3 regions of the Bradyrhizobium amphicarpaeae genome follow, and region 1 is predicted to be linked to each of the others. Evidence: predicted binding sites of a transcription regulator. Region 1 holds the regulator's gene; each other region holds the start of a gene.
What was found. The regulator PhoB, encoded in region 1, activates phosphate uptake and scavenging genes when phosphate is short. The targets are predictions, from matches to a motif close to TGTCATNNANCTGTCAT.
Positions count from the first base shown of each region.

Region 2: the regulator PhoB is predicted to act here: its motif matches at 3,212-3,228, upstream of CIT40_RS15040 (RNA degradosome polyphosphate kinase).
Region 3: the regulator PhoB is predicted to act here: its motif matches at 4,442-4,458, upstream of CIT40_RS23210 (UDP-2,3-diacylglucosamine diphosphatase).

Region 1 covers NZ_CP029426.2:6,734,620-6,742,053, forward strand. Annotated here, with positions in the region: gene CIT40_RS31630 (aspartate aminotransferase family protein) at 1-262, opposite strand, end outside; gene CIT40_RS31635 (GcrA family cell cycle regulator) at 717-1,229, shown strand; gene phoB (phosphate regulon transcriptional regulator PhoB) at 1,449-2,156, opposite strand; gene phoU (phosphate signaling complex protein PhoU) at 2,180-2,896, opposite strand; gene pstB (phosphate ABC transporter ATP-binding protein PstB) at 2,908-3,729, opposite strand; gene pstA (phosphate ABC transporter permease PstA) at 3,726-4,577, opposite strand; gene pstC (phosphate ABC transporter permease subunit PstC) at 4,582-5,571, opposite strand; gene pstS (phosphate ABC transporter substrate-binding protein PstS) at 5,772-6,785, opposite strand; gene CIT40_RS31670 (ATP-binding protein) at 6,930-7,434, opposite strand, start outside.
Region 2 covers NZ_CP029426.2:3,274,106-3,281,539, forward strand. Annotated here, with positions in the region: gene ppx (exopolyphosphatase) at 1-930, opposite strand, end outside; gene CIT40_RS15040 (RNA degradosome polyphosphate kinase) at 946-3,138, opposite strand; gene CIT40_RS15045 (P-loop NTPase family protein) at 3,287-3,964, opposite strand; gene CIT40_RS15050 (CDP-alcohol phosphatidyltransferase family protein) at 4,070-4,612, opposite strand; gene purM (phosphoribosylformylglycinamidine cyclo-ligase) at 4,768-5,841, shown strand; gene purN (phosphoribosylglycinamide formyltransferase) at 5,841-6,509, shown strand; gene CIT40_RS15065 (cold-shock protein) at 6,703-6,909, opposite strand; gene CIT40_RS15070 (autotransporter outer membrane beta-barrel domain-containing protein) at 7,281-7,434, shown strand, end outside.
Region 3 covers NZ_CP029426.2:4,925,312-4,932,745, reverse strand. Annotated here, with positions in the region: gene CIT40_RS23235 (cystathionine gamma-synthase family protein) at 1-1,234, shown strand, start outside; gene CIT40_RS23230 (CHRD domain-containing protein) at 1,418-1,834, opposite strand; gene CIT40_RS23225 (c-type cytochrome) at 1,990-2,928, shown strand; gene CIT40_RS23220 (Lrp/AsnC ligand binding domain-containing protein) at 2,936-3,181, opposite strand; gene thiD (bifunctional hydroxymethylpyrimidine kinase/phosphomethylpyrimidine kinase) at 3,313-4,113, shown strand; gene CIT40_RS23210 (UDP-2,3-diacylglucosamine diphosphatase) at 4,483-5,295, shown strand; gene CIT40_RS23205 (glycosyltransferase family 4 protein) at 5,309-6,352, shown strand; gene CIT40_RS23200 (threonine/serine dehydratase family protein) at 6,416-7,399, shown strand.

The DNA of each region.
Region 1 (7,434 bases):
CCTGGCAGAGCCGGTTCGCGAGCTTCTCGCCATCCGGGCTCTGGAACAGGTTCGACATGTGCCAGAGCCTGGTCGCCTGCTCCTGCAGCGCCTTGATCAGATGCGGATGGCAATGGCCGAGCGCATTCACGGCCACACCCGAGGTGAAATCGAGATAGCGATCGCCATTGGTCGCGATCAGCCAGCAGCCTTCGCCGCGCTCGAAGCCGAGGTCGGCTCTGGCGAAAACGGGGAGCAAATGCGGCGCTGCGCTGTTCGTCATGATGTCACTTGGATGTTGAGGACGATGTGACGCGTGCATTGCGCAACGCACCATCCACCGGCCCGGAAAACGAAACGTGCCGCCTTTTAAGGGCGGCACGCGGGACTATCTTATGCCTGGCAAGACGGGTGTCAATGCCGCCCGGAAAGCCTCGGGAAACGTTGAATCCGTAGTCTTGCGGTGCCGATTTTGCGGGTTTTCACCACGGAACATGTGGAAGCGAGTCGGCGGACTCTTGCGCGGGAGTCACGCCATATTGTAGCGTTTGAATTGTCAGATACGACATCTCGTGCAGTGGTTCTGATCTCAAGAGTCCTCATGTACCGGCGTAAACGTTCGGGCGTCAGTCGCGCCCGGCGAGCCTTAAGGGATTCTGGCGGCACGGGTTTTTCGAGGCTTAGCAATCGCCGCATGGGCGCCAGGACGGCAGCCGCGCGACGAGGGAAAGGGTGCAATGACGGTTTTGACCTGGTCCGATGATCGCGTCGAGCAGCTGAAAAAGCTCTGGGAGGCCGGACTTTCGGCCAGCCAGATCGCAGCTGAGCTCGGCAATGTGACCCGCAATGCCGTGATCGGCAAAGTGCACCGGCTCGGTCTGTCCGGCCGCGCCAAGAGCCCGTCCTCGGCAGCGCCCCGGCCGCGCAAGGCGCGCCCCGCCCAGCACATGATGCGGGTGACCCGCCCCGTCGCGCGCGGCAACACCGCGCTGGCCCAGGCCTTCGAGGTCGAGGTGGAGGCCGAGCCGGTCACCTACGACAACGTGGTGCCGATGAGCCAGCGGCTGTCGCTGCTGGAGCTGAACGAGGCGACCTGCCACTGGCCGGTCGGCGATCCCTCCAGCCCGGACTTCTTCTTCTGCGGTGGCAAGGCGCTGTCCGGCCTGCCCTATTGCGCCCAGCATTCGCGCGTGGCGTATCAGCCGGCGGCGGACCGGCGCCGTGCGGCACCGAAGCCGGGACCGCGGTAGGATTATCAGCACGCTTTTTGGTCGTCGCGCGAAGGCGGCTCACCACATCGGATGTCGTCCCTGCCAACGCAGGGACCCATAATCCCGGACGCTGATATTGCGCGGGACGATCACTCCTGAATTTTCGACAAACCACACCCTGTGGCTATGGGTCCCTGCATTCGCAGGGACGACACTGAGGGTGTGGCGGCAGTCCGCCAAACCCAACGCACGCAGCCCCTACGCCTGCTCCGCCTTGGCGAAGCGATCGTCCAGCGCGTAGCCGGCGCCACGGACGGTGCGGATCGGGTCCTGCTCGCGGCCGAGATTGAGCAGCTTGCGCAGGCGGCCGATATGGACGTCGACGGTGCGCTCGTCGATGTAGATGTCGCGGCCCCAGACGCTGTCGAGCAGCTGCTCGCGCGAGAACACGCGGCCGGGATGCTCCAGGAAGAATTCCAGCAGGCGATATTCGGTCGGGCCGAGATCGATCGGCCGGCCCGAGCGCGCCACGCGGCGCTTGTCGCGGTCGAGCTCGATGTCGCCATAGGCCAGCACGGTCGCGAGCCGCTCGGGGCTGGCGCGCCGCAGCAGGCCCTTCACGCGCGCCAACAGCTCCGGCACCGAGAACGGCTTGACGATGTAGTCGTCGGCGCCGGTCGCAAGGCCCCGCACCCGCTCGCTCTCCTCGCCGCGCGCGGTGAGCATGATGATCGGCAGCTGCTTGGTCTCGGGCCGGGTGCGCAGGCGCCGGCACAGCTCGATGCCCGACAGGCCCGGCAGCATCCAGTCGAGCACGATCAAATCGGGGATGTGCTCCTTGAGGCGGGTGTCGGCGTCGTCGCCGCGCATGACCGTCTCGACGTCATAGCCGTCGCCTTCGAGGTTGTAGCGAAGCAGCTCGGTGAGAGCTTCCTCGTCCTCAACCACCATAATGCGTGCGCCCATGGTGTCGTCGCTCCTTAAAGTCTTCAGGTATTCGGGATCGTCGTGGCGAAGGTGGTCATGTCGCCCTTCGGCCGCTTGTCGGTGATCGCCTGGCCCTCGATCATGTAGAACACGGTCTCGGCGATGTTGGTGGCGTGGTCGCCGATCCGCTCGATGTTCTTGGCGCAGAACATGAGGTGGATGCAGAACGAGATGTTGCGCGGATCCTCCATCATGTAGGTGAGGAGCTCGCGGAACAGCGAGGTGCAGATCGCGTCGACCTCCTCGTCGCCCTTCCACACCGCCATCGCCGCCGGCAGATCGTGCGCGGCATAGGCGTCCAGCACCGACTTGACCTGCTGCTGCACGAGGTCGGTCATGTGCTCGAGGCCGCGGAACAGTTTGAGCGGATGGAAGTCGGTCTCGAGCGCGGCCACGCGCTTGCCCATGTTCTTGGCGAGGTCGCCGATCCGCTCGAGGTCGGTCGCGACGCGCATCGCGCCGACGATCTCGCGCAAATCCACCGCCATCGGCTGGCGGCGGGCGATGGTGAGCACGGCGCGTTCCTCGATGCGCTTCTGCAGCGCGTCGAGATCGGCGTCGATGGCGACGACGCGCTGGCCGAGCGCGACGTCGCGGCGGATCAGCGCATCGACCGAATCGACGATCATGCGCTCGGCGATGCCGCCCATCTCGGCGACCAGGCGCGTGAGCTCCTGGAGGTCGGTGTCGAAGGCCTTTGCGGTATGTTCGGTACCCATGTTCCGTCTCCTCAGCCGAACCGGCCGGTGATGTAGTCCTGCGTGCGCCGGTCGGTCGGCGACGTGAATATCTTGCTGGTGTCGTCGAACTCGATCAGCTCGCCGAGATACATGAAGGCGGTCTTGTCGGAGACGCGCGCGGCCTGCTGCATGTTGTGGGTGACGATCGCGATCGTGTAGTTCTCGGACAGTTCCTGGATCAGCTCCTCGACCTTGGCGGTCGAGATCGGGTCGAGCGCCGAGCAGGGTTCGTCGAACAGGATCACCTCGGGGCGCACCGCGACGGTGCGGGCAATGCACAGGCGCTGCTGCTGGCCGCCCGAGAGCGACAGGCCGGAGGCGTTGAGCTTGTCCTTGACCTCGTTCCACAGCGCGCCGCCGCGCAGCGCCTTCTCGACGCGGTCGTCCATCTCGGACTTCGAGATCTTCTCGTAGAGGCGGATGCCGAAAGCGATGTTCTCGTAGATCGTCATCGGGAACGGCGTCGGCTTCTGGAACACCATGCCGACCCGGGCGCGCAGCAGATTGAGGTCGAGCTTGGGGTCGAGGATGTTGGTCTGGTCCAGCATCAGCTGGCCGGTGGCGCGCTGGCCCGGATAGAGGTCGTACATCCGGTTGAAGATGCGCAGCAGGGTGGACTTGCCGCAGCCCGACGGGCCGATGAACGCCGTGACGCGGTTGGCGCCGAGCGTCAGGTTGATGTTCTTCAGCGCGTGGTGCTCGCCGTAATAGAAGTTGAGGTTGCGCACCGTCACCTTGGCGGGCGCCTCGGGCAGCACCGGCGCCTGCGGCAGGCCGCCGGACGCGCTCATCGATACGGAAAGATCACTCATTTTGCGGTCCTCTCGGCGCCAAGGATGCGCGCGCCAATGTTCAGGGCAAGCACGGTCAGGGTGATGAGCAGCGCGCCGCTCCACGCCAACTGCTTCCAGTAGGCGTAGGGGCTCTGCACGAAGTTGTTGATGGTGACAGGCAGGTTGGCCATCGTCTTGTTCAGGCCGAGGCTGAAGAACTGGTTCGACAGCGCGGTGAAGAGCAGCGGCGCGGTCTCGCCCGCGACGCGGGCGGTGGCGAGCAGCACGCCGGTGATGAGGCCGGACCGGGCCGCACGATAGGCGATACGCTTGATCACCAGCGAGCGCGGCAGGCCCAGCGCCGAGGCCGCCTCACGCAGCGGATTCGGCACCAGCAGCAGCATGTCCTCGGTTGTGCGCAGCACGACCGGGATCACGATGACGGCGAGCGCCAGGCTGCCCGCGATCGCGGAGAAGCCACGCATGGGCACCACCACCGCGCCGTAGATGAACAGGCCGATGATGATCGAGGGCGCCGAGAGCAGGATGTCGTTGATGAAGCGGATCACCGAGGTCAGGCGGTCGTTGCGGCCGTATTCGGCGAGGTAGGTGCCGGCGAACAGGCCGAGCGGCGCGCCGATGCCGACGCCGATCACCGTCATGATGATCGAGCCGACGATCGCGTTGCGCAGGCCGCCTTCGGTCGAACCCGGAGGCGGCGTATCCGCGACGAAGAGCTCGAGATTGAGACCGGCAAGGCCGTTGAAGAGCAGCGTGATCAGGATCAGCGCGAGCCAGGTGACGCCGAAGACAGCCGCGGCGAAGCAGAGCCCGCGGATGACAATGTCCGTGCGGCGACGACGCGAATAGATCGGATTGAGGGCCATGACCTTACTTCCCCGCCTTCTTGTCCAGCCGCATCAGCATCAGCCGCGCGGCGGCCAGCACGAAGAACGTCAGCACGAACAGCAAGAGGCCGAGCAGGATCAGGCCGGACTGGTGCAGGCCGTCGCTCTCGGCGAACTCTGATGCGATCGCCGCCGAGATCGTGGTACCCGGCGCGAAGATCGATGAGGAGATGCGGAACGAGTTGCCGATGATGAAGGTCACCGCCATGGTCTCGCCGAGCGCGCGGCCCAACGCCAGCATGATGCCGCCGATGATGCCGACGCGGGTGTAGGGGATCACCACGCTGCGGACGACCTCCCAGGTGGTGCAGCCGACGCCGTAGGCGGCCTCCTTCAGCACCGGCGGCACCGTCTTGAACACGTCGACCGAGATCGAGGTGATGAAGGGCAGCACCATGATGGCGAGGATCAGCGCGGCGTTGAACGTGCTGAGATAGGACGGCGGACCCGCGAAGATCGCGCCCAGCACCGGGACGCCGTCGAAGATCTTGATCATGAAGGGCTGGAAGCTGTTGGCCAGGAACGGGCCCAGCACGAAGAAGCCCCACATGCCGTAGATGATCGAGGGAATGCCGGCGAGCAGCTCGATCGCCATGCCGATCGGGCGGCGCAGCCATTGCGGGCAGAGCTCGGTGAGGAAGATCGCAATGCCGAGACCGACGGGAATGGCGATCAGCATCGCGATGAAGGAGGTGACGAGCGTGCCGTACATCGGCCCGAGCGCGCCGAGCACCGGCGGATCGGCCGACGGCGCCCAGCGCTGCGTCCACAGGAAGGAGAAGCCGAATTCCTTCATCGCCGGGAAAGCGCCGACGATCAGCGAGATGATGATGCCGCCGAGGATCAGCAGCACCGAGATCGCGGACAGCCGCGTGATCCAGTAAAAGGTGACGTCGCCGAGCTTGAACGCGCCCAAGGCCTTGGCGCGATCATACGGTCCGGCGTCGTCGATGATATCGCTCTGAACGGCCATTTCTGCCACGCCGATCCCCTGTACTGACTATACTTGTTCTTGCCTGTTTGGTCCCGTGCCCCGGACGCGGCGCGGCGCGAAGCGCTGCGACGATGATCCGGGGCCCAGCTCTTGTGGGTCCCGGCTCTGCGGAGCGGCACACTGGACGATGCTTTGCATCGCCAGGGCCGCACCGCGTCTGGGACACGAGAGGAGAGCGCTTAGCTCTTGATATCGGCAGCCCAGGTCTTCTCGATCTGCTTGACGACGGTGTCCGGCATCGGGATGTAGTCGAGCTCCTCGGCCGCCTTGTCGCCCTTCGTGAAGGCCCAGCGGAAGAACTTGATGGCTTCCTGCGAAGCAGCCTTGTCGGTGGCATCCTTGTGCATGAGGATGAAGGTCGCCGCCGTGATCGGCCAGGACTTCTCGCCGGGCTGGTCGGTCAGGATGACGTAGTAGCCGGGCGCCTTGGCCCAGTCGGCGTTGGAGGCGGCCGCCTGGAACGCTTCCACGGTCGGCTGCACGGTCTTGCCGGCCTTGTTGACGAGACCGGTGTAGGTCAGCTTGTTCTGCTTGGCATAGGCATACTCGACGTAGCCGATCGAGTTCTTGGTCTGGCCGATGTTGCCGGACACGCCTTCGTTGCCCTTGGCGCCGACGCCGACCGGCCACTCGACCGCGGTGCCCTCACCGACCTTGCTCTTCCAGTCCGCGCTGGCCTTCGAGAGATAATTGGTGAAGTTGAAGGTGGTGCCCGAACCGTCCGAGCGGCGGACCACGGTGATGGCTTCCGAGGGCAGCTTGACGTTCGGATTGAGCTTCTTGATCGCGGCGTCGTCCCACTTGGTGATCTTGCCGAGATAGATGCTGGCGAGCGTCTCGCCGTCGAACACCATCTCGCCGGGCTTCACGCCCTCGAGGTTGACGACGGGGACGATGGCGCCCATCACCATCGGCCACTGGACGAGGCCGTCCTTCTCGAGCTGCTCGGCCTTGAGCGGCATGTCGGTCGCGCCGAAGGTCACGGTCTTGGCCTGGATCTGCTTGATGCCGCCGCCGGAACCGATCGACTGGTAGTTCAGACCGTTGCCGGTCTCCTTCTTGTAGGCGTCAGCCCACTTCGAATAGATCGGGAACGGGAAGGTCGCACCGGCACCGGTGATGTCGGCAGCAAAGGCCGCCGTCGTCGAAGCGGCGACCATGCCGGCAGCGACGATCGTTTTGAGGAAATTCATGCTGGTCTCCATACGGGGGAGCGAAGCGCCATCCGCGCCCGATCGCGCTCCCCACGCCGCCCCTTTAGGAGCGGTTGGCTGTGCTTTTACGAAGGTTTCGTGACAGTCGGATGACACACTTAAGCGATTGTAATCGCTTATTTTTCAGGTCGCCGCCGGGCTCCTCGCCTGGGGAAAACAGGCCGTGAAAGTGGCGCCCTGCTTGGGCACGCTCTCGATCAAAAGCCGGCCGCGATGGCGGTTAAGAATATGTTTCACCAGCGATAATCCGAGCCCGGTGCCGCCCTGCGAGCGGCTGTCGCCGACGTCCACCCGGTAGAACCGCTCGGTCAGCCGCGGCAGGTGCTCGGGCGCGATGCCGGGGCCGAAATCGCGCACCATGATCCGGATTTCCTGAGTTCCATCAGTGGCCGCGCCCGATGTGAGCGACACGATGACGCGTCCGCCGGAGGCGCCGTATTTGAGCGCGTTCTCGATCAGATTCTCGAACAGGCGGAGCAGCTCCTCGCGGTCGCCCGCGATCATCACCGGCCCCTCCGGCAACTGGATGTCGACCTCGACCTGGCGCTCGCGCGCCAGCGGCTCGAGCCCGTCGGCGACCTGGCGGATGATCGGCAGCAGGTCGACCAGGGTGTCGGGCCGGACATGG
Region 2 (7,434 bases), 3.5 Mb from region 1:
GTCCTTGGTGCGTTCCGCCTCCGACAGCTTCTCGTGCAGCAGACCCTCGCGCACGCCGAAGGTCGAGAACACGATCGTCTTCGGCTTCGCCACCCGGATGATGTGCTCGAGAACCAGCGCCGCATAGGTGAGGAGCGGGCGGCGTGCATCGGCGACGCTCTCGATGTCGGCGAGCATGTCCGCGGCCGCAAGACGACGCAGACGACGCGAGAAGTCGAGCGCCTCGGCGGCCGAAATCGAATAGCCGTGCATCACCTGGAGCGGATAGCCGCTCTGGATGATGTGAATGCGCGCGAGCGCGCGCCAGGTGCCGCCGACCGCGTAGAAGGTGCGGCCGCGGCCCGCGGTGAGCAGCTCGACCTCGTCGATCTCCTCGCGCACGATGCGGTCGGCGCGCTTGAGCGATTTATGCGCGAGGTCCTGCAGCGCCAGCCCGCCGAGCGGCAGCGTCACGCCGCTGCGCACGCTGTTTCTGCGCACGTCGATCAATTCGAGCGAGCCGCCGCCGAGATCGCCGACGATGCCGTCGGGATGATGGATGCCGGAGATCACGCCGAGCGCCGACAGCCGCGCCTCGCGCGGGCCCGACAGGATCTCGATCTTCACGGCGCAGATGCGCTCGGCCCTGGCGATGAAATCGGGGCCGTTGGAGGCGTCACGGCAGGCCGCAGTCGCGATCGCGAACACGCGTCCGACCTGCATCACGCGGCACAATGCGCGGAAGCGCCTCAGCGAGGTCAGCGCCTTGTCGACGGCGTCGGGCGCGAGCAGGCCCGTGCTCTGCACCTCGCGTCCGAGGCCGCACAGTGTCTTCTCGTTGAAGATCGGAATCAGGCTCCGCGTCAGCCCCTCGTAGACGACGAGACGGACCGAATTGGAGCCGATATCGATGACCGCGACGCTCGAGCCGCGCTTGCGCGGCCGCTTCACGTCGGAAATCCGCGATCAGGATTGATGGCGTTCGTTCCGGCGCGTGAGACGACGCGGCGAGGATTCCTTGAGCGACTTTCCACGGCCAGACAGACTCGGATTTGTCATGAAGTAGTTGTGCACGTTGAAAGGCTCTTCGCCCTTCGCGGTCTTCATACGCGTTGAGGACCCGTCCGGCAACAATTGCCAGCTTTGCTCATTGTCCTTCAGGTTCGCGACCATGATCTGTTCGAGAACCTGCTGATGCACCGTGGGATTCTGCAGCGGACACAGCACCTCGACGCGGCGGTCGAGGTTGCGCGGCATCATGTCGGCTGACGAGATATACACAGCCGCTTTGGCGCTCGGCAGACCCTGGCCCATGCCAAAGCAGTAGATTCGGCCGTGTTCCAGAAAGCGTCCGATGATCGACTTGACGCGGATGTTCTCGGACAGGCCAGGAATGCCGGGCCGCAGGCAACAGATACCGCGCACCACGAGCTCGACCTGCACGCCGGCCTGGGAGGCCTCGTACAGCGCATCGATGATATCAGGGTCGACCAGCGCGTTCATCTTCATCCAGACCGCGCCCGGACGGCCGTGCTTGGCGTGCGCGGTTTCGCCCTGGATGTGTTCGATGATGCGTTTGCGCAGGGTCAGCGGCGACACCGCCATCTTTTCCAGATCGCTCGGCGCGGCATAGCCGGTGATGAAATTGAACACCCGCGCGGCATCGCGGCCGATGGTTGGATCCGAGGTGAAGTAGGAGAGGTCGGTGTAGATGCGCGCGGTGACCGGGTGATAGTTGCCGGTGCCGGTATGCACGTAGGTGGTGAGGCTGCCGCCCTCGCGGCGCACCACCATCGAGAGTTTTGCGTGCGTTTTCAGTTCGAGGAAGCCGTAGACGACCTGTACGCCGGCGCGTTCGAGGTCGCGCGCCCAGCGGATGTTGGCTTCCTCGTCGAAGCGCGCTTTCAGCTCGATCAGCGCGGTGACGGATTTGCCGGCTTCGGCAGCTTCCACGAGCGCGCGCACGATCGGCGAGTTGCTCGAGGTGCGGTAGAGCGTCTGCTTGATGGCGACCACGTCGGGGTCGCGCGTCGCCTGCTGCAGAAACTGCACGACGACGTCGAAGGATTCGTAGGGATGATGGACGACGAGGTCCTTCTGCCGGATCGCAGCGAAGATGTCGCCGCCTTGCTCGCGCACCCGCTCGGGATGCCGGGGCACGTAAGGGGTGAATTCCAGATCGGGCCGGTCGAGGCGGGTGAGTTGCGAGAGCTCGTTCATGGCGAGCACGCCGTCGACCAGGAACACCTCGTCGTCGGCGGTCGACAGCGCGTGCTGGACGAAGCTGCGCAGCTGCTCCGGCATCTTGGCGTCGATCTCGAGCCGGATCACCGAGCCGCGGCGGCGGCGCTTCAGCGCAGTCTCGAACAGGCGGACGAGATCCTCGGCCTCTTCCTCGATTTCGAGCTCGGAATCGCGGATGACGCGGAAGGCGCCCTGGCCGTGCAGATTGTAGCCGGGGAACAGGCGGTTGATGAACAGGGCGGTCGCCTGTTCCAGCGAGATCAGCCGGACCACCTTGCCCTCGGTCGGCAGGCGGATGAAGCGGTCGATCTTGCCGGGCATGCGGATCAGCGCGTTCATCTGCTTGCCGTCGGCGGCGCGCGTGAGCTGGAGCGCGATGGTGAAGCCGAGGCTTGGAATGAACGGGAAGGGGTGGGCGGGGTCGATCGCAAGCGGCGTCAGCAGCGGGAACACGTTGTTGAGGAAATAGTCCTCGATCCAGGTCCGTTCCGCCTTGGTGACGTCCTTGCCGTCGACCAGCACGATGCCGACGTCGGCCAGCGTGCCGCGCAGGTCGCGCCAGATCGCCTGCTGGTCGGAGGCAAGCTCGGAGACGGTGCGATTGATCAGCGCGAGCTGCTCGGACGGGGTCAGGCCGTCGGGGCTACGTTCGGCAATGCCCTCGCGCACCTGGGCCTTGATGCCGGCAACGCGGACCATGAAGAACTCGTCAAGGTTATTCGCCGAAATCGACAGGAATCGCACCCGCTCCAGCATGGGGTGGCTGGGATTGACCGATTCCTCCAGGACGCGGCGGTTGAAATGCAGCCAGGAGAGCTCGCGGTTGATAAATCGTTCGGGACTCGACGCGATCGCCGGCAGGCTCTCGGGCTCCTGGACTTTTTCTTTAGTTTCAACAGCTTGTGCAGAGTCCATCAGAAGTCGGTCCATCCAGTTCGCCCCAATTTGCGACTTACGCGCAAAACCGGCGGGAGCATGTGTTAGAGCGATGACGTTTCGATGACATTGATGTTCCGCCGCTTCGCCGCGTCAAGCGGGCTTCGCTTGGCCTGGCAGGTGCAGGTCAGGCGTCCCGCAACAGCTCGGCGGCCAGCGCCCGGGTGACGGGGCGGCCGAGCCGCAGGGCCTCGCTGTCGAGCAATTCCACGGCCTGGCGGGCGGCGGCCGAGGACCGCTCCAGGCGCGTGGCGAGGTAGCTGACCACGCTCTCGTCCACGGCGAGCTGGCGGTCGGCGCAGAATTTGACGATCAGGCCGCGGAACAGCTGGTCGTCGGGCGGCAGCAGCGCGACGACGGGGACGGCGCGCAGACGCGAGCGCAGGTCGCGAAGCTCGATCTCGAGCGCGGCCGGCACCTCGCGTCCGGTCAGCAGGACATAAGCGCCATCCTCGCGGGCGAGGTTCATCAGATGGAAGAGGGCGCGTTCGTCAAATTCCCTGGCCTTGAGATCCTCGACCACCAGCGCGCCGGTGGCGAGCGCGCCCGGAACGCCTGCCGCGGTCAGCGCCCCGGCCATGGTGGAGCGGGCGCCGGCCTCCTCGGCCCAGATCGCGGCGAGATGGCTCTTGCCGCTTCCTTCCGGGCCGGCCAGCCACATGATCCGGTTCGGCCATTCCGGCCAGCTGTCGATCAGGCCGAGACCGGCCGCGTTGGCGGGGCCTTCGAGGAAATTGTCCCGGCTGAGGCTTTCCGCGTGCGGAAGCGAAAACGCCAATTGTCGGGGATGAACGCGGCCTGGCACGCTTGCTTTGCTCCATGCCGGCGGGCCGGCGCGATGTGAAGAGATCGAACGTATCGAGCGGGACTTGTCAGCAGGACTTGGCCTTTTGCGGGGCCGCATCGCCTCTCATTTGGCCTCGATCGTACTCATGTGCCGCAGCCACTCGACCAGATAGAGCGACACGGAGGAGAGCGTGAAGACCGTGACCAGGCTCATCAGGATGATATCATAGGGGGTCGGCTTGAAGCCGAAGGCAAGCGCCGCCAGCACGAGGGCCGCGAACGCCACCTGGGCCACGGTGTTCAGCTTGGACACTTTCGACGGCTTCATCTCGACCGGCCGGTCGAACAGCCAGGATACGATCACGGCGGCGACGATCATGATGTCGCGCGAGACCACAAGGATCACGATCCAGCGCGGAATCGCGCCCCAGATCCCGAGCGCCATGTAGATCGAGACCAGCAGGGCCTTGTCCGCGAGCGGATCGAGCAGGGCGCCGAGCTCGCTCGTCATGTTGAAGCGCTTGGCCAGGAAGCCGTCCACGGCATCGCTGATACCGGCGATCAAAAAGACGGCGAACGCCACCTCCATTTGGCTCGACACGATGGCCCAGACGATGATCGGGACCAGCATGATGCGGCCCAGGGTGATGATATTCGGAATACTCACGAAAGCGCTTCCCGGCACCCGGTCTGACCTCGAATCCCGCCCCTCGGGAGGCTGAACCGGTTGATATCTACATAGTATAGGGAGGAGCGCCACGCTTGCCATTGCGCGTCCCCGGAATTCGACGTAACCAGCCGCAAACCCACTGGAAATCGGGCATGACCGACCGCAAAAACGGCCTCACTTACGCCGATTCAGGCGTCGATATCGACGCGGGCAACCGCTTGGTCGATTTGATCAAGCCGATGGTGCGCGCCACCGCACGGCCCGGCGCCGACGCCGAGATCGGCGGCTTCGGCGGCTTGTTCGACCTCAAGGCGGCGGGCTTCAAGGACCCGGTCCTGGTGGCCGCGACCGACGGCGTCGGCACCAAGGTCAAGATCGCCATCGAGACCGGACTGCACGGCGGGATCGGCATCGACCTCGTCGCCATGAGCGTCAACGATCTCGTGGTGCAGGGCGCCGAGCCGCTGTTCTTCCTCGACTATTTCGCCTGCGGCAAGCTCGATCCCGACGCCACCGCATCGATCGTTGCGGGCGTCGCGGAGGGCTGCCGTGAATCCGGCTGCGCCCTGATCGGCGGCGAGACCGCGGAGATGCCCGGCCTGTACAAGGACGGCGACTACGACCTCGGCGGCTTTGCGGTCGGTGCCGCGGAGCGGGGCACGCTGCTGCCGCGCAAGGACATCGCCGCGGGCGACGCCGTGATCGGCCTCGCCTCGTCGGGCGTGCATTCCAATGGCTTCTCGCTGGTGCGCAAGATCGTCGAGCAATCGGGCCTCGGCTTCGAAGCCCAGGCGCCGTTCGCGCCTGTGATGACGCTGGGCGGCGCGCTGCTGACGCCGACCAGGCTCTACGTCAAATCCTGCCTGCGCGCGATCCGCGAGACCGGCGCGGTGAAGGGCCTCGCCCACATCACCGGCGGCGGCTTCACCGACAACATTCCGCGGGTGCTGCCGAAGGAGCTCGGCGTCGGCATCGATCTGGCACGCCTGCCGGTGCTGCCGGTGTTCAAATGGCTGGCCGCGCAGGGCGGCATCGCCGAACTCGAACTGCTGCGCACCTTCAACTGCGGTATCGGCATGATCGCGATCGTCGAGCCCGACAAGGTCGACGAGGTTGTGCAGGTCTTCACCGACGCGGGCGAGACCGTGGCGCAGCTCGGCACCGTGATCCCGGCCGAGGGCGAGCACCGCGTCGTCTACAACGGCCATCTCGACATGGCGCTATAATGACTGGCGCTATAATCAAGCGCCGCGTCGCGATCCTGATCTCCGGCCGCGGCTCCAACATGGCCGCGCTGATCAAGGCCGCTGCGGCTGCGGACTTCCCGGCCGAGATATCGCTCGTCATCTCGAACAAGGCCGATGCGCTCGGGCTGGAGCGGGCCAAGGCGAGCGGCGTGAACACGCTGGTGATCGAGAGCAAGCCGTTCGGCAAGGACCGCGCCGGCTTCGAGAAGGTGCTGCAGGCAGCCCTCGACCAGCACGGTATCGAGCTGATTTGTCTTGGCGGATTCATGCGCCTGTTCACGGCCGAGTTCACCCGAAACTGGTACGGGCGGATGCTCAACATCCATCCGTCGCTGCTGCCGTCCTTCCCCGGCCTCGACCCGCACGGCCAGGCCCTGCGCGCCGGCGTCAAACTGTCTGGCGCGACGGTGCACTTCGTGATCCCCGAGACCGACGCGGGGCCGATCGTGATGCAGGGCGCGGTGCCCGTCGGCGATCATGATACCGGCGATACGCTGTCGGAACGCATCCTCGAGGTCGAGCACCGCATCTATCCAGAGGCGCTGCGCTTGCTCGCGACCGGCAAAGTCCGGATCGAGGGCGATGTGTGCAGGACGGCCGGGAGTGCTGCGTCGGAAAATTTCCTGGTGGCGCCGGTCGTGAACTGAAACCCGCCCGTCATTGCGACGAGTTCTTGCAACGAAGCAATCCAGAATCGTTTCCGCGGATAGATTCTGGATTGCTTCGCTGCGCTCGCAACGACGGAATATGTCGTGAGCGCGTGCGCTGCGACGGACACAAACAAAATCCCCCGGCAGAGCCGGGGGCAACGTCATGATCTCTCGTGTATCGTGAGAGAGGTCAGGAGACCTTGAGGTTCTCCGCGGATGCCTTGCCGCGGTTCTCCACGAGGTCGTATTCAACCACTTGGTTTTCGTTGAGGGTCGAGAGTCCGGCGCGCTCGACGGCGGAGATATGGACGAACACGTCCTTGTCGCTGCCGTTCGGCTTGATGAACCCATAGCCCTTGGTCGGGTTGAACCATTTGACGGTGCCCTTTTGCGGCATCGCTAGTCTCCTCCACTAGATAAAAAAGACGCGGCCGCTTTTCGCGTGCCACGCCACAAACGGGCTTCCGGAAGTCTGTTCAGTCTCGAGGCTCAATGTCTTGAAACGTACAGCTGAGCGGCCAATTCCGATTGTGGCCAACATTGCAACATGAAAATCGCCGGTTAGCAAGCCGTGCGCGGATTTCAAGGGCGGGCCGTTTGTGCCGATCTGCAATGTCCGACCTGTGGCCGCGGAACCACAATCGAGGGCAATAGCCCCGGCGACAGCGGGCCAAGCGGTTGACCCTCCGTAGCAGTTCGGCGCTAATCGCGACGTGCGCCGCGCCTGTTGCATTTTTGCGCGCCGCCATTTGCTTCGGGATTTTCGTCATGTGCTGCACATCGCAGCCCTCCGGGACACGGCAGACGATCGGACCGGACCGCGCTCGCGAAATCGCGGCGCCGGTCGCGACGGCTGTCGCGCTGGTGCTCGTCGTGACGATGTCGGCAACGACGCCGGGGTTCGCTCAGCTTGCTCCGCCGC
Region 3 (7,434 bases), 1.8 Mb from region 1:
TCCTGAAACGCTGATGCTGACCTATGGCTATGATCCGCAGCTGTCGGAAGGCGCCATCAAGCCGCCGGTGTTCCTGACCTCCACCTTCGTGTTCAAGACGGCCGATGACGGGCAGGACTTTTTCGACTTCGTCGCCGGCCGGCGCGAGCCGCCGGAAGGCATGGGCGCGGGCCTGGTCTATTCGCGCTTCAATCACCCCAACAGCGAGATCGTCGAGGACAGGCTCTCGATCTACGAGCGTACCGAGAAGTGCGCGCTGTTCTCGTCCGGCATGGCGGCGATCGCGACCACGATCCTGGCTTTCGTTCGTCCCGGCGACGTCATCCTGCACTCCCAGCCGCTCTATGGCGGGACGGAGACGCTGCTGACGAACACGCTGGCGCGTCTGTCGATCGGCGCCGTCGGCTTCGCCGACGGGATTGATGAGGCCTCCGTCCAGCAGGCGGCAGAGGAGGCCATGGCCAAGGGCCGCGTGTCGATGATCCTGATCGAAACTCCGGCCAACCCGACCAACGGTCTGGTCGATGTCGCCATGATCCGCCGCATTGCCGATTCCATCGGCAAGGCGCAGGGCGACACGCCGATCATCGCCTGCGACAACACGCTGCTCGGACCGGTGTTTCAACGGCCGATCGAGCACGGCGCCGACATTTCTCTCTACTCGCTCACGAAATATGTCGGCGGTCACTCCGATCTGATCGCTGGCGCAGCCCTTGGTTCGAAGGCGCTGATGAAGGGCATCAAGGCGCTACGCGGCGCCATCGGAACGCAACTCGATCCGCATTCCTGCTGGATGATCAGCCGCTCGCTCGAGACGCTGAGCCTGCGCATGGAAAAAGCCGATGCGAATGCGCGCCTCGTGGCGGATTATTTGCGCGATCACCCCAAGGTGGCCAAGGTTCACTACCTCGGTCATCACGAGGAGGCCTCGCCCGCGGGCCGTGTGTTCGCGCGGCAATGCCTGGGGGCGGGATCGACCTTTTCGTTCGACATCGTCGGCGGCAAGGACGCGGCGGTCAAATTCCTCAATGCGCTGCAGATCATCAAGCTGGCGGTCAGTCTCGGCGGCACCGAGTCGCTCGCGAGCCTGCCCGCGACCATGACGCATTCCGGCGTTCCCGCCGACATCCGCCGGAAAATCGGCGTGCTCGATTCCACGATCCGGTTGTCGATCGGCATCGAGAACCCGTCGGACCTGATCGCGGACCTCACGCAGGCGCTGAACGCGGCCTGAGTGCTCCTCGAAAAGTGCGTAGCCCGGATGGAGCGCAAGCGTAATCCGGGATCTTTACGCCTCTGAGTTCGTCCCGGATTGCGCTGCGCTCCATCCGGGCTGCGACGTCAACCTCCTAGGAATCGAAAAGGCCGGACGCCCCCTCCTGCGCCCGGCCTTTTGCGACGAAGTAATCTTGGAGGCTTACTTCGTCACTTGACCGCGGATCTCGCCGCCCGGATTGGCCGCGGTGTGGATGTTGATGTAGTACTTGCCGCCGAGCAGATCGGCAGCCTGCGCATCCGTGAGCGTCGCCTCACCCTTGACCGGGCTTGCGGCCGCATTCGGGATCGCAACGGCCACGCCGGCGTTCTTGCCGGCCTCGGCAGGTCCGTGGAAATGTGCGGCGGTGGCGGGGCCGGAGAGTCCGGAATAAGTGACGGTCCAGGACAGCTTCTTGCTGGCGGCATCATAGTTCAGATCGGCGGTTCCGGTGCCGCTGCTGGTGGTTGCCGGCACCTCGGACTTGCCGTCGAGCGCTGCTTTCAGCTTTTCTGCACTGGCGGGGCTTGCGAAGGCAACGGCGCCAAGCGCCAAGGCGGCAATGACGGTCTTGTTCATGATAATCTCCCTGCTGAGCCCGTTCGGGCTGCCAACCTTCCAACAGCCGGCATTTCAGTTTATTCCCGCTTTTGGCCAGGGCGGGCTAAATTCTTCGTGGCTGGAGCCGCGACGACATCGGTCTTAGGTTCGCCGCGACGAGTGAATGGATCGGCATGTTGCAACGAACAATTCTCGCAGGGCTGCTCGCCGCGGTCATTGCTGCCGGCGTCTATTGGTGGCTCAGCGCGCCGGTGGTGGCAGCTGTGGGCAACGCGCCGGCCCATGTGGCAAACCTTGCCAATGGTGAGACGATGTTCAACGCCGGGGGCTGCGCGTCCTGCCATGCCACGCCCAACCAGCCCGATCGTGTCAGGCTCGGCGGCGGCGTCGCGATCAAGTCGCCGTTCGGAACGTTCTACGCGCCGAACATCTCCCCCGATCCGAACGACGGCATCGGCAAATGGACCGACGCCGACTTCGTCAATGCGGTGATGCACGGGGTTTCGCCGGACGGGCAGCATTATTTTCCCGCGTTTCCCTATACGTCGTACCAGCATGCCAGGCGCGAGGACGTGCTCGATCTCTTCGCTTATCTGAAGACGCTGCCGCCCGTGACCGGCAAGGTGCGTGACCACGACGTCGGCTTTCCCTTCAACATCCGCCGCAACGTCGGCATCTGGAAATTCCTGTTCCTGGACGACAAGCCTTTTGTCGCCGACGGCACCAGGTCGCCGCAATTCAATCGCGGCGCCTATCTCGTCAACAGTTTTGGCCATTGCGCCGAATGTCACAGCCCGCGCAACGCGCTCGGCGGCATCATCTCGAGCCAGCGCTTTGCCGGCGGGCCTAATCCGGAAGGCGAGGGCTGGGTGCCCAACATCACCCAGAAGCGCCTCGGCGAGTGGAGCGCGAAGGATATCGCCTATTTCCTCAAGACCGGCGAACTCCCGGACGGCGACAGCGTCGGCGGTGCGATGACGCGAGTGATCAAGAACACCTCGCAGTTGTCCGACGCGGATCTTGCCGCAATGGCGGACTATCTCAAATCGCTGCCGCCGGTGGACGGTCCGCCGCGGCCCAAGCGCAAGGAAGCCGGCAAGGACGCCGGCTAGCTGCGGGCTAGCTGGCGCCGAACGCCTTGAAGGTGATGATGGTGAGGGTGTCCTGGATGCCCGGCAGCACCTGCACCTTCTCGTTGACGAAATGGCCGATGTCGGTGTCCTTGTCGACGTAGAACTTCACGAGAAGGTCGTATTGGCCGGCCGTGGAGTAGATTTCGGACGCGATCTCGGCTTCGGCAAGCGCGTTGGCGACAATATAGGACTGGCCGAGCTTGCATTTGATCTGGACGAAAAAAGGAACCATCGCGGGCACTCCGAAAGCGTATTCTTCCGGCTAATAGGCCAAAACCGGCCGGAATTAGCAAGCGAACTTGCTTGTCACAGGGCGAGCGCGGTAGGACGGACCATGGTCCCGAAAACGATGAAAATCTGCCCATGACGACCCCGGTCGCACTCACCATCGCCGGCTCCGATTCGAGCGGCGGCGCCGGCATCCAGGCCGACCTCAAGACCTTTGCCGCGCTCGGCGTCTATGGCGCCTCCGCCATCACGGCGCTGACGGCGCAGAACACGCGCGGCGTCACCGGCATTCAAGCGGTGCCGGCCGAGTTCGTCACCGCGCAGATCGATGCTGTGTTCTCCGATCTCGACGTCGGCGCGGTGAAAATCGGCATGGTCGCCCAGGTCGCCAGCATCGAGGCAATCGCGACCGCGCTGTCGCGCTGGAAACCGAAGCACGTCGTGCTCGATCCCGTGATGGTGGCGACCTCCGGCGACCGCCTGCTGGCATCCGAGGCCGTCGATGCCCTGCGCACGAAGCTGATACCGATGGCCTCAGTGATCACGCCGAACCTGCCGGAGGCCGCGGCGCTGCTCGACGAGGAGATCGCGGTGAGCGAGGCCGGGATCGAAAGCCAGGGGCGGCGCCTGCTGGCGCTGGGCTGCCGCGCGGTCCTGATCAAGGGCGGGCACGGTGAGGGCGCCGAGAGCACCGACTATCTCGTCACGTCCGAAGGCGGAGTCGCGCTCGCGGCACCGCGTGTTGCCACGCGCAACACCCACGGCACCGGTTGCTCGCTGTCCTCGGCGGTCGCGGCGGGACTGGCCAAGGGCGAGGATCTGGAAACCGCCGTGCGCAACGCCAAGGCCTGGATCAGCGCAGCCATTGCCGCCGCCGACCGTTTCAGCGTCGGCCACGGGCATGGGCCCGTGCATCATTTCCATCGGTTCTACTGAGCCAGTCTGCGGAAACGCGGCCATTTACCCGTTCAGCACAAGCGGCGCGGCCCGCTCACCCTCCCCTGGAGGGGGAGGGTCGGCTCACATTGAGCGTAGCGAAATGTGAGACGGGGTGGGGTGACGGTCTCTCCATTGCCAACAGTGCCTGAGAGATCACCCCACCCCGCTCGCGCTGCGCGCGATCGACCCTCCCCCTCCAGGGGAGGGTAGACGTCCTGCGCCCCCCTGCGGCCCCATGTCGCCTGATTGTCGCATGCGACTGATATTCGCGGGGAGGGCGAGGCAAGGTTTGATTCGTATCTGAAGGTGCCTCAAGGGTTCAATCTGTCATCCCCCTGTCACGGGACATTTGTTACAGGCTGGCGCATGGGAAGTTACGATGTGAGTGACGAGAGCCCGGAGCGGCGCTTTCGCACGTTGTTCATCTCCGACGTTCATCTCGGAGCCCGCGGTTCTCAGGCCGATCTTCTGCTCGACTTCCTGCGCTACCATGATGCCGACACGATCTATCTGGTCGGCGACATCGTCGACGGCTGGGCGCTGAAATCGAGCTGGAACTGGCCGCAATCCCACAACGATCTGGTGCAGAAGCTGCTGCGCAAGGCGCGCAAGGGCGCCAAGGTCGTCTACATCCCCGGCAATCACGACGAGTTCCTGCGCAACTATTACGGCACGCATTTCGGCGGCATCGACGTGGTCGAGAACACCGTCCACACCGGCGTGGACGGCAAGCGCTATCTCGTCATCCACGGCGACATCTTCGATCTCGTGGTGCAGAACGCGCGCTGGCTCGCCCATCTCGGCGACAAGGCCTACGACTTCGCGATCCAGATGAATCGCTTCGTCAACTTCTTCCGCCGCCTGTTCAAGGTGCCCTATTGGTCGCTGTCGCAATGGGCCAAGCAGAAGGTCAAGAACGCCGTCAATTACATCGGCGCGTTCGAGCAGGCGCTCGCCGCCGAGGCGCGACGCCACGACGCCGACGGCGTGATCTGCGGCCACATCCATTACGCCGTGATCCGCGACGAGGGCGGCATCCGCTACATGAATTGCGGCGACTGGGTCGAGAGCTGCACGGCGCTGGTCGAGCACGACGACGGCCGTTTCGAGATCATCACCTGGGCGGATCATTTGCAGAAGCCGGCAGCCGTCCCGCAGGTCGCAGCCAGAGCTGCATGACGGAGACCGCCTGATGCGCATCCTGGTCGCGACCGACGCCTGGCACCCGCAAGTGAACGGTGTGGTTCGGACGCTGACCAAGCTTGCCGACGCCGGCAAGAGCCTAGGCGTCGAATTCGAGTTCCTGACGCCGCAATCGTTCCGAACCTTTGCGATGCCGAGCTATCGCGACGTGCGCCTGGCGATGCCCCGCCCGGCGCGAATTGCGAAGCTGATAGCGGAGGCGCAACCGGACAGCATCCACATCGCGACCGAAGGGCCGATCGGATTGATGGTCCGCCGCTATTGCCGCCAGCGCAAGTTGCCGTTCACGACCAGCTTCCACACCCGCTTTCCCGAATATGTCCGCGCCCGCGTGCCGGTGCCGGGCTCGCTGATCTGGCGGGCGCTGCGCCGCTTCCACGCGCCCAGCCGCGCCGTGATGGCGGCAACGCCCGCGCTCGGCCGTGAGCTGACCGAGCGCGGTTTCGACAATGTCGTGCTGTGGCCGCGCGGCGTCGACACCCATCTGTTCCACCCCCGCGCCATCGACCTCTGCCTGCCGGCGCCGGTGTTCCTGTCGGTGGGCCGGGTTGCGGTGGAGAAGAATCTCGAGGCGTTCCTCGATCTCGATCTGCCCGGGACCAAGGTGATCGTCGGCGACGGCCCCGCGCGCGCCTCGCTCGAAGAGGCCTATCCGGACGCGATCTTCCTCGGCGAGAAGCACGGTGAGGAACTGGCGGACATCTATGCGGCGGCCGACGTGTTCGTGTTTCCCAGCAAAACCGACACGTTCGGCCTGGTGCTGCTCGAAGCGCTCGCAAGCGGCCTGCCGGTCGCGGCCTTCCCGGTGAAGGGTCCCCGCGACGTGATCGGCGATGCGCCGGTCGGTGCGCTCGATCACGACCTCCGCAACGCCTGCTTTGCGGCGCTCGACGTCCCCCGGCAGGACTGCGTCGCGTTCGCCTCCAATTACACCTGGGAGGCCTCGGCGAGGGCTTTCGTGGACAGCATTGAAGCCGTCGGCGCGGTGCTTCCGGGCCGGAATGGGGCAGAGCCGGTTAGCTTCGTAGCCTGAAAACCGCGGTCCATCGCGCGGAGGTGTCTTGCCCGAGGCTCATCGGGCGCGATAACATCCGGCATGACCGAACAGCTCCTCCCGATCGGCCCCGCCGACATCGACGCCGCTGCGCGCGTGATCGCGCCCTATGCCATTCGTACCCCGCTGTTGTCGTTTCCCGTCCTCAACGAGCGCGTCGGTGCGAAAGTGTTCCTGAAGCCGGAGATGCTCCAGCGCACCGGCTCGTTCAAGTTCCGCGGCGCCTTCAACAAGGTCGCCTCGATCCCGCAGGACAAGCGCGCCGGCGGCGTCGTCGCGTTCTCCTCCGGCAACCACGCCCAGGGCGTGGCGGCCGCGGCCAAGATCCTCGACATGCAGGCAACCATCGTGATGCCGGCGGATGCGCCGCTATCGAAGCGCGAGCGCACCAAATCCTATGGCGCCGAGGTCGTGCTCTACGACCGTTACAACGACGACCGCGAGGCGATCTCGCGCGGCATCGCGGAGAAGCGTGGCGCAACGCTGGTGCGGCCCTATGACGATCCCTTCGTGATCGCAGGCCAGGGCACCGCCGGCCGCGAGATCGCCGAGGACATGGCGGCGCTCGGCCTCAGCCCCGACATCGTGGTGGCCCCGGCCTCGGGCGGCGGCCTGATTGCGGGCGTCGCGACAGCGGTGAAGGCGCGCTATCCGCTGGCCGAGATCGTGGTGGCCGAGCCCGAGTCGTTCGACGATCACGGCATTTCACTATCCGCCGGCCATCGCGAGCCGCACGGGCCCGCGGGCCGCACCATCTGCGATGCGCTGATGGCCCTGATCCCCGGCGAGATGACCTTTGCGATCAACAGCAAGCTGCTCGCGCGCGGCGTCACGGCCTCGGACAAGGAAGTCGGCGCCGCCGTCGCGTTCGCCTATCGCGAGCTGAAGCTCGTGGTGGAGCCGGGCGGCGCAGTGGGCCTCGCCGCGCTGCTGGCGGGCCGGCTTGATGTCGCCGGCAAGAACGTCGTCATCGTGCTCTCCGGCGGCAATGTCGACGCGGATCTGTTCTCCGAGCTGGTAGCCTGAGCGGTTTCCTCGTGGCGCATCCTTCGAGACGCCCG